3 regions of the Streptomyces sp. NPDC005492 genome follow, and region 2 is predicted to be linked to each of the others. Evidence: riboswitches for the same ligand, from Rfam matches in the RefSeq annotation. Region 2 holds a riboswitch; each other region holds the start of a gene.

What was found. A riboswitch is a leader RNA that binds a small molecule or an ion and turns the genes downstream of it on or off. The one in region 2 is predicted to bind cyclic di-AMP.
Region 1: it holds a riboswitch for cyclic di-AMP, as region 2 does, so the genes downstream of both, ABZT04_RS43135 (NlpC/P60 family protein) here and ABZT04_RS34755 (M23 family metallopeptidase) in region 2, are expected to answer to the same signal.
Region 3: it holds a riboswitch for cyclic di-AMP, as region 2 does, so the genes downstream of both, ABZT04_RS02225 (transglycosylase family protein) here and ABZT04_RS34755 (M23 family metallopeptidase) in region 2, are expected to answer to the same signal.

The regions. Positions count from the first base shown of each region.
Region 1 covers NZ_JBEXDX010000070.1:2,726-5,993, reverse strand. The annotation lists gene ABZT04_RS43140 (hypothetical protein) at 1-27, opposite strand, end outside; gene ABZT04_RS43135 (NlpC/P60 family protein) at 242-1,741, opposite strand; cyclic di-AMP (ydaO/yuaA leader) riboswitch at 1,750-1,922, opposite strand; gene ABZT04_RS43130 (DUF1996 domain-containing protein) at 2,257-3,268, shown strand, end outside.
Region 2 covers NZ_JBEXDX010000037.1:23,968-27,235, reverse strand. The annotation lists gene ABZT04_RS34760 (GntR family transcriptional regulator) at 1-302, opposite strand, end outside; gene ABZT04_RS34755 (M23 family metallopeptidase) at 490-1,245, opposite strand; cyclic di-AMP (ydaO/yuaA leader) riboswitch at 1,259-1,423, opposite strand; gene ABZT04_RS34750 (pitrilysin family protein) at 1,627-3,015, opposite strand; gene ABZT04_RS34745 (pitrilysin family protein) at 3,012-3,268, opposite strand, start outside.
Region 3 covers NZ_JBEXDX010000001.1:478,403-481,670, reverse strand. The annotation lists gene eno (phosphopyruvate hydratase) at 1-318, opposite strand, end outside; gene ABZT04_RS02225 (transglycosylase family protein) at 611-1,297, opposite strand; cyclic di-AMP (ydaO/yuaA leader) riboswitch at 1,301-1,472, opposite strand; gene ABZT04_RS02220 (transglycosylase family protein) at 1,666-2,637, opposite strand; gene ABZT04_RS02215 (cytochrome P450) at 2,763-3,268, opposite strand, start outside.

The sequences.
Region 1 (3,268 bases), on a different contig from region 2:
GACTCCGACCATGGTGTGTTTGTACATGTCCGCTCCCGGCCGCCTGTTCGTCTGGTCGTCCCGCATCCGCACCGGCGGTGGCCCACCGGCCCGGGCACGGTCGTCGTCTCACTGTCGACGCTACGACCGTGTCTCAGGATGCACCACTCGTACGGACCAACGAAACGGCTCACCGGGCGGCCGGGGTGTGCACATATGTGCGACCAGGCCGGGCCCTCCCCGGCCTGGTCTCCCGAGCGGATCAGGCGGGTCGCACGGCGCCCCGGATGGCGGCGGAACCCGCGTAGAAGATCGACTCCTCGCGTATCGGCGTCCCCGGGCTCGGCGCGTGGATCATCAGGCCGTTTCCGGTGTAGAGGCCGACGTGGTCGATGCTGTCGTAGAAGAAGATCAGGTCACCGGGGCGGATGTCGGTGAGCGGGACGAGTGCGCCGGCGCCCGACTGTTCCTGGGCGGTGCGCGGGAGCAGGACGCCTGCGGCCTTCCAGGCGGCCTGGGTGAGGCTGGAGCAGTCGTACGCGTCCGGTCCCGCCGCGCCCCACAGGCAGGGCCTGCCGATCTGCGCGCGGGCGAAGGCGAGCGCGATGCCGGTCTTGCTCTGGGCGCCGGTGCCGATCTCGGGAGGGACAGGGACGGGCGCGGTGGTCGTCGGGCCCATGGTCCGGTCCGTGGGGAGAATGATCTCGGGCGGCATGGTCGGAGCGGTGGGCAGGGTGATCTCGGGGGCGAGGATCGGGGCCGCGGCGAAGGAGACCTCGGGAGCGATGACCGGGCCGGCCGCGTAGGAGACCTCGGGGGCGACGGCCGGGGCTGCCGCGTAGGAGACCTCGGGGGCGGGCGCGGTCGGCTGCCACTCCTGCTGGGGCGGGCGCCAGTCCGGTTCCGGTGTCGTGTACCAGGTGGGCTCGCCGGTCGGCTGCTCGGGCACCATGGGTATCTGTCCGGTGGACCAGTCGGTGACCACGGGCATCTGTCCGGTGGACCAGTCGGTCACCATGGGCATCTGCCCGGTGGACCAGGCCGTCTCCGGGGCGGACCAGGCCGGATCCGGCGGCGGCCAGGTGGCGTTCGCCGGGGCGGTCTCGGTGCGCGGTGCGGCGATGTAGGGGAGCAGCGCCAAGTCCGCGGTGAGCGGGTCGAAGACCGGCTCCGGGGTTGCCTGCGGGGCCAGTTGGGGCGACTCCACCATCGGCGCGGGTGCCAGTTCGAGGGCGGGCACGGGCGGCAGGTCGAGCACGGTCGCCGGTGGTGCTTGCGGTGACTGCGGCGCGGGGGGCAGTGCGGCGACCGGCCGGGCGGTCAACTCCGGTGCCGCGGTGGTGATGTCGGGTACGGCGGGCGCCGCGGTCAGTTCCGCGACGGCGCGGCTGGGCGGCGCCTGGAGCGCGGGGGCGGACTCGGGCTCGGGGCGTCGCTCAGGCCGGGGTTCCGCCGGACGGCCGGGAGTCCGGCTGGGCGGCAGGATCGCCGGTACGGTCGGGCCCAGTTGGGAGCGGGCCCGGTCGAACCACTGGCGGGTGACGGCGTCGAGGGCGGGATCCGAGGGCCGCGACGCGCCGGATCGAGGGGTGACACGCCGGCGCGGCCCCCCGGACATCGCACGGGTGGCGTTGTAGTTCCCGGTGGCCGTCTCGGCCCTGTCGTAAAGGGAGTTGATCCGCCGCTGGACTTCTTCGCGGCTGGGTCGGTCGTCCACGGTGGGGCCACTGCCTCCGCTGCGCGTCCTTCGTTCTGCCGGCATGGCAGACGTGCTCCTTCCGTATCGCGCCTACCGGGTTAGCTGTCGGGTTCGGGCGTCGATCACGGAAGGTTTGCCCTACGGCCCTTGCCCCGCTGGGCAGTTGGGCCGATTCACCCCAAGTCGGTTGGGTCCCCGGTTCCGGCTGCCGCGAGCGGCACACCGGATTCGGCGCAAGCCGTGCGGCCCGGCGCCGATCGCCGGAGTTAGTCGCAAGGCCTGTGCGCCAACCTAGCCAACGTGTGTGCCTCGTGTGAAGGTTGAAGCGCGATATGTCCGATACGTATTTGTGACCTTTACCTCGTCCTGGGTGTGGCGAGCGCTCATGGGTCGGCGGAGTCAGGCGTTCCGTATGAGGTCGCTATGAATTTTCGGGACGGTTGAACACATCGGGACCCGACCCCGTATTGGGACGGGGGATGTCCATGCCGGGACGAGCCGGGCCGACCGATACGTGTAGGAGCACTTCCTTGGCACGCAACACGCGCAGACGCCCAACGGGCGCACGCCGCGCGACGATGGCAGCAGTCGCCCTGATGCTGGGCGGCGGAGGACTGGTGGCGGCGAACGTATACGCGTCGGCGTCCGAAGGTGGCTGGGGTGGTGACTCCGCCCAACAGGGCTCCCCGGACGCGGCATCGCGAGGTGCGACGATCGACTGCCCTGACATCGGAACCCAGTTGACGACGGTTCCGGACGAGGCGAAGACCGACGTCGACAAGGAACTCGCCCTGCTCGACCAGCAGATCACCGAGGCCTACCAGAAGCTCCAGGACTCCACGGAGTCCATACGCCAGGACGCCTCCTTCGCCGACAACGCGATCATGAATCCGTTGAAGGAGAAGCGGGCCGCGACGATCGGACGGATCGGCGACGCCATCGCACGCGTCGGCGACCGCCCGGAGGGACTCGACGCGCTCGCCGCCTGCACGCTGATCGCGCCGAAGAACGACACCGGTGACCAGGGCGGCAGCAGCGAGGACCCGAGTGGCGCCGCCGGTGACCAGGGCCAGCAACAGGGCGACGGCCAGGGCCAGCAGCAGTCCACCAACGGGCCCGTCGCCTCGGACTACGCGGACATCACCTCCGTACAGCCCAACGTGAACACGCCGAAGGAACAGGCCGACGCCTCCCGCGGTACGTTCGTCACCGCCTGCGGTGTGAACGAGAACGGCCTGTTCAACTCCGACAACGTCATCGTCGCGCCCGGGGTCACCAACGGCGCCCACCACTTCCACGACTACGTCGGCAATCAGTCCAACAACGCCTTCGCCAGCGACCAGGATCTCGCGAACGCGAACACGAGCTGCGAGAACCCGGGCGACAAGTCCACCTACTACTGGCCTGTGTTGCGCCTGCAGAACGGCAAGCAGGAGCGGGACGCCGACAAGCCCGGCGGCGGCACCGAGGGCAACTCCGGCCAGATCGTCACGGCCAAGGAAGCCACGCTGACGTTCGTGGGCAACCCGCAGAGCAAGGTCACCGCCATGCCGCGGCTCCTGCGCATCATCACCGGCGACGCCAAGGCCT
Region 2 (3,268 bases):
AGGTGGGCCTCGGTGCGCCGCTGGGCGGCCCGTGAGGCGCCGAGCGGCTCCAGCAGCATCCGCATCTCCAGCAGGTCGGCGGCCTCCTGCTCGGTCGGTTCCGCGACGCACGCGCCCGCGTGCCGCCGGGTCACCACGAACCCCTCGGCCTCCAGCGTGCGCAGGGCCTCCCGCACGGGGACGCGCGAGACGCCGTACCGGCGCGCGAGGAGTTCCTCCGTGAGCCGGCCGCCGCGCTCGTAGACACCGGCGACGATGTCGTCCCGGATCGCCGTGCATACCGAGTGCGCCGGAATACGCATGTCCGACCTCCGCCTTAATCCCCGTGAAACGTCGACGATTGACGTGTGTTCCGTGACTCTATTGCAATGAGCGGGAATTTCCGATGGGGGGCCGGAATCCATGGATATTTTTTGGACAGGCGGGCTCCACAAACACCGAAAGCCCCGGCCGGCGGGCCAGGGCTTCGGGAAGTGCGGTGGTGCGTCGTCAGACGTTCACGCCGTGCTTGCGGAGGTAGGCGACGGGGTCGACGTCGGAGCCGTACTCGGCGGTCGTGCGGGCCTCGAAGTGGAGGTGCGGCCCGGTGACGTTGCCGGTGGCCCCGGAGAGGCCGATCTGCTGGCCCGGGGTGACCGTCTGGCCGACGGAGACGCCGATGGACGACAGGTGGCCGTACATGGTGTACATGCCGTCCGCCATCTTGATCACTACTTGATTGCCGTACGAGCCGCCCCAGCCCGCGTCGACGACCGTGCCGGAGCCCACCGCGTGGACGGAGGTGCCGGTCGAGGCGTGGAAGTCGATGCCCGTGTGGGCACCGGAGGACCACAGGGAACCGCCGGTCTTGTAGCCGGTGGAGACATACGAGTTCGAGACCGGCGCGACGAAGGTGTTGAGCTTCTTGCGCTCGGCCGCGCGGGCGGCGCGTGCCGCCGCGTCGCGCTCCGCCTTGGCCAGCGCGGCGGCCTTGGCCCGGGCGATCTCCTTGGCGGCCTGCTCATCGGCGGCCTGCTGCTGGGCGGCGGCCTGGGCGTCGATCTTCTCGGCCACGGAGTCGCCGATGGCGACGACGGGGGTGAGGCCGGTCTGCTCGGCGGCGGGCTCCGCGGCGAACGCCGGGGCGGCGGCCAGGGTGCCGACGACGCCGGAGGTGGCGAGAGCCGCGACACTCGCGGCACGAACGGTGGTGCGGTGGGTCCGGCTCGGGCGACGGTGCTTCCCGGTGGCGCGGGTGAACGCCATGAAGTGGCTGGTCCTTTCCTTCCTTCTCGCCTACCGGGTTAGCTGACGGGTTCGGAGCAGGAAGGTCTCCTACGGACCCCCTCGCGGTGCGCGGGCGTCCGATTCACCCCAGGGACTCTTGATGTGGGTCCCCGGCTCCCCTGGCTCGCGCCGTACGGGGACTCGGCGATGACTGTCCGGTGCCGCTGGTGCGGCGCGGTGCCTGACGGACAGCCGGACCGACGCTAAGGGGGGCCACTTTCAATCCCCAAACGGATCACGGTTTTTGTAGCGCATGCCACAGGGCAGACAGGCAACCTCTCCCCCAATTCGGACATGAGAGGGCCCTGATGACGCCTCAGTCACCAGGGCCCTCACGCGCGCGTGCCGCCGCGCAACCCTCTACTCCGCCGGAACGACGGTCACTTCGCCGATGCCGAGAGCCGCCACGGGCTCCTTGATCTGCTCCGCGTCGCCGACCAGGACCGTCACCAGACGGTCCACCGGGAAGGCGTTCACGACCGCCGCGGTGGCCTCGACGGTGCCGGTCGCGGCGAGCTGCTGGTAAAGCGTCGCCTGGTAGTCGTCGGGCAGGTGCTGCTCGACCTGGTCGGCCAGCGTGCTCGCCACGGCCGCGGCGGTCTCGTACTTGAGCGGCGCCACCCCGACGAGGTTCTGTACGGCGATGTCCCGCTCGGCGTCGGTGAGTCCGCCCTCCGCGAGCGTGCGCAGCACCGTCCACAGGTCGTCCAGGGCGGGGCCCGTGTTCGGGGTGTCCACGGAGCCGCTGATGGCGAGCATCGAGATGCCGGTGCCGTCGGGCGCCGAGCGCAGCACCTGGCCGAACGCCCGCACACCGTAGGTGTAGCCCTTCTCCTCCCGCAGGACGCGGTCCAGGCGGGAGGTGAGGGTGCCGCCGAGGCAGTACGTGCCGAGCACCTGGGCCGGCCAGACACGGTCGTGCCGGTCGGATCCGACCCGGCCGATGAGCAACTGCGTCTGGACGGCGCCGGGTCGGTGCACGATCACGACCCGTCCGCTGTCGTCGGCGGTCACCGAGGGCACGGGGCGCGGCTGGGCGGAGGAACCCGTCCACGAGCCCAGGGTGTCGGCGAGCAGCGCGTCCAGGTCGATGCCGGTGAGGTCGCCGACGACCACGACAGTGGCCGTCGCGGGGCGGACGTGCCGGTCGTAGAAGGCGCGTACGGCGGCCGAGTCGATCTTCTGGACGGTCTCCTCGGTGCCTTGGCGCGGACGCGACATGCGCGAGCTCGCCGGGAACAGCTCCTTGGACAGCTCCTTGGCCGCGCGGCGGGACGGGTTGGCCGTCTCGTGCGGGATCTCGTCGAGGCGGTTGCGGACCAGCCGCTCGACCTCGCTGTCCGCGAAGGCGGGCGCGCGCAGCGCGTCGGACAGCAGGCCGAGCCCCTTGGCCAGGCGCGAGGCCGGGACCTCCAGGCTCAGACGCAGTCCGGGGTGGTCGGCGTGCGCGTCGAGGGTGGCGCCGGAGCGCTCCAGCTCAGCGGCGAACTCCTCGGCGGAGTGCTTGTCGGTGCCCTCGGAGAAGGCACGCGCGGTGATCGTGGCGACGCCGTCCAGGCCGGCCGGTTCGGCGTCCAGGGGCGCGTCCAGGAGCACCTCGACGGCGACGACCTGCTGGCCGGGGCGGTGGCAGCGCAGGACGGTCAGGCCGTTGCCGAGCGTGCCTCGCTCGGGCGCCGGGAAGGCCCAGGGCCTGGCCTCGCCCGCCTGGGGCTGCGGGTGGAATTCCATCGTGGCGAGCTCGGTCACTTGGCCGCCTCCTCGTTCTCGTCGGTGGCCGCTGCTTCGGTGTCCTCGTCATCCTCGTCCGCGATCGGCTCGTACACGAGCACCGCGCGGTTGTCGGGGCGCAGGCGGGCCTTGGCGACCTCCTGGACCTCCTCGGCCGTCACGTCCAGGACGCGCTGTACGGCGGTCAGGGCGAGCTGCGGGTCGCCGAACAGGACGGCGTAGCGGCAGAGTTCGTCGGCGCGGCCCGCGACCGTGCCGAGACGGTCCAGCC
Region 3 (3,268 bases), on a different contig from region 2:
GCCCTTGTTGTCGGTGGCGTCCAGGTCGAACATCGCCTGGTCGATCAGGCGCTGCTCGGTGGCGTCGTAGCCGACGAGCTCCGGGCCGATCTGCTCGATGACGGCGAGGACGGCCTTCTCGACACCCTTGCCGCCGTAGCGGTTGGGGTCACCGTCACGCAGCTCGATGGCCTCGAAGGCACCCGTGGAGGCGCCGGACGGAACGGCGGCACGACCCGTGCTGCCGTCGTCGAGGCCGACCTCGACCTCGACCGTGGGGTTGCCTCGGGAGTCCAGGATTTCCCGGGCTACGACGACGTCGATGGACGGCACGAGCATCTCCTTCTTCAATGTGACGCGGCTACGCAGTACCGCGGTGGGCTCTGCGAGACGAGCCTAACCGGCTCCGGGCGATCGGCCAGTCTGTCGACCATCCCTTGAGCAGAACCGAGAGTAAATTGTTTCCGAACGGAACAAAAACCGCTCCGGAAGCGTGCGCAAAAAAGCCCCGCCCCGGTGCGTACGGGGGAACACGCACCGGAGCGGGGAGCCCGTGGGGGACGGGGGTGACCCTCACGAGGTCTCCATGGTGCAGTCCACGGATGTGAGGGCGCTGTGGTTCAGCTGAGTACTACTTAAGGTGGAGCTGCTGACCCGGGTAGATGAAGTCGGCGTCGTCGATGATGTCCTTGTTCAGCTTGAACAGCTTCTGCCAGCCGCCCTTCACCTTGTGCTTCTCGGCGATGGAGCTGAGGGTGTCACCCTTGACGACCTTGTACTCGCCGTCCCCCTTCTTGACCTTCTTGCCGGTCGGGGTGGTGACGGTCTTCTTGGCGGCCGGGCGCTCGGCGGAGCGGGAGGCCGTCGTGTCGGAGGTGGAGCGCTCGCTGGTGCTGCTGCTCGACGAGCTGCTGCTGGAGGAGCTGGAGCTGCCGCCGGAGTAGGTGGCGCTCGACAGGCCGGTGCCGCAGACGGGCCAGGCACCCTTGCCCTGGGCGGCGAGAACCTTCTCCGCCACGGCGATCTGCTGGGCCTTGGAGGCCTGGTTCGCGGTGGAGGCGTAGGCGGTGCCGCCGTACGCGGCCCACGTCGAGGCGGAGAACTGGAGACCGCCGTAGTAGCCGTTGCCGGTGTTGATGGACCAGTTGCCGCCGGACTCGCACTGGGCGACCGTGTCCCACTCAGAGGCGGTGGCGGCGGAGGCGTTGCCGGCCGCCATGAGCGGGGCGGCGATGGCGACACCGGTCACGCTGGCGAGCGTGGCGACGCGGGTGGCCTTGGACGGACGGCGGTGCTTGCCCTTGCCGGAAAACAGCATGGAAGATCCCCTCACCGACGCCTGCGAGGTGAGCTGTCGGGTTCGGGCCGTGTGAGTTGCCCGGCCGCGCACCTCGCGGTGCGCGACTTAACCCCAAGCCGGATCCAGCAGCCTCAACTGCCGGGCCCAGCACTTACCTTGGGTCCCCCGCTCCTGCCTACGGCGCTTGACGCGACGACTGTTCCCGGAAGCCGCTGGCAGGACTCGGCGTGTGCGGCAGCCGGGGCTCGTGGTGACGAGCGGCCTTGACCGTAGACAGGGAATCGGCGGAATTTCAAAGACGATCAGGGCTTCTGAGACTCATCCCACACTTTCACCAAACCGGACATTCAGCGCGAAGCGTGACGTGAACTCCCGCTGTTTTCCTGCTACTTTCCGCCCGTTTCAGCGCTCACGTCCAAGGTCTGACCGGCGGCGATCCGGGTCGGATCGGCGCCTATCACCTTTTTATTCTCGGCGTACAGCGCGCGCCATCCGCCGTCGAAGCCAAGGGAGTCGGCGATCGACGCGAGGGAGTCGCCGGCACGGACGGTGTACGTCTTCGCCGTCACACTCTCCTCGGCGCTCGCCCCGCGATGCTTTCCGGTGCTTCCCTGGTCGCTGCTTCCCTCATCGGTCGCATCACCGAGCGCACCGGTGTCGACGAGGCTCCACTTCCCCACCGCCTGCTCCGAGTTGTCCGATTCGTCGAGTTTCGGAGATGCGGAGGCCGAGGCGCCACTCGCCGAAGGAGTGGTGGACTTGTCGGACTTGGTGGAGTTGTGCGTCGCGGAGGACGAGGGGCTGCTCGACGGGTCGGCGGCGGAGGAGTCGGACGAATCCGATGAATTCGAGTCCGTACTGCCGGAGTCGGACAGGCCGGACGAGCCCGATGTACCGGAGGAGTCGGTGGAGCCCGAGGAGTCCGTCGCGTCGGCCGACGGCGAGTCGCTCGCGACGCCCGTGTCGACGTTCGTCGAACCCGAGGTCGTGGTGAGGCCGGAGAGCAGCGCGCAGGTGGTCCACGCGGAGGTGCCCTTGGCGTCGAGGATCTTCTCGGCGACGGCTATCTGCTGGGAGCGGCTGGCCAGGTCGGCGCTCGGGGCGTACTCGAGACCCCCGTACTTGTCCCAGTCGTCCTGGGTGATCTGGAGCCCGCCGTAGTAGCCGTTGCCGCTGTTCTCGCTCCAGGAGCCGCCGCTCTCGCACTCGGCCACCTTGTCCCAGGTGGTGCCGTCGGCGGCGTTCGCGGCGGCGGCGCCGAGGAGCGGGATGGCGATGGCGGAGCCGGTCACCCCGGCCGCGACGAGCAGAGCCGGAGCCTGACGGGGGCGACGGTGACGACCGTTCCCGGAGAGCATGCGGAGGCCTTTCGCGTGACAGCGGGGGAGCGCGCGGCGGGTGGTGCGGGGCGCCGCGCTGGTACGTGAACGTAGCCGCAGTCGATCACTTGTCACAAGTTAATGCCACGCAGATCACGTGAAGATCACAGAGTTGAAGAAGTGTCATCTTCGGGTTTGGCGGCCCGAATCACCCGTTCCGGGGTGAACTCCACGGGCAGGGTGCGCAGTCCGCGCATGATGAGCCCGCCGCGCCAGCGCAAGTCGGCGGGGTCCGCCGCGAGTTGCAGGTCCGGGAGGCGGGTGAGGAGGGTGGCCAGCGCGGTCTGGCCCTCCAGGCGGGCGAGCGGGGCACCAAGGCAGTAATGAATGCCGTGGCCGTAACCGAGGTGTTGATTGTCACGCCGTCCGAGATCGAGGACGTCGGGATCGGCGAACCGTTCCGGATCGCGGTCCGCGGCGGCCAGGACGACGAGCACGGGGTCGCCTGCCGCGATGTCCTGCCCGCCGAGGGTGAGGGGCCCGGTGGCGAAGCGCCAGGTAGCCAGCTCCACCGGACCGTCGTAGCGCAGGAGTTCCTCGACGCCGGTTTCGAGGAGCCCGTGTTCGCCCGCGGCCAGGGACTTCTCCAGGCGGGTGCGCTGGTCGGGGT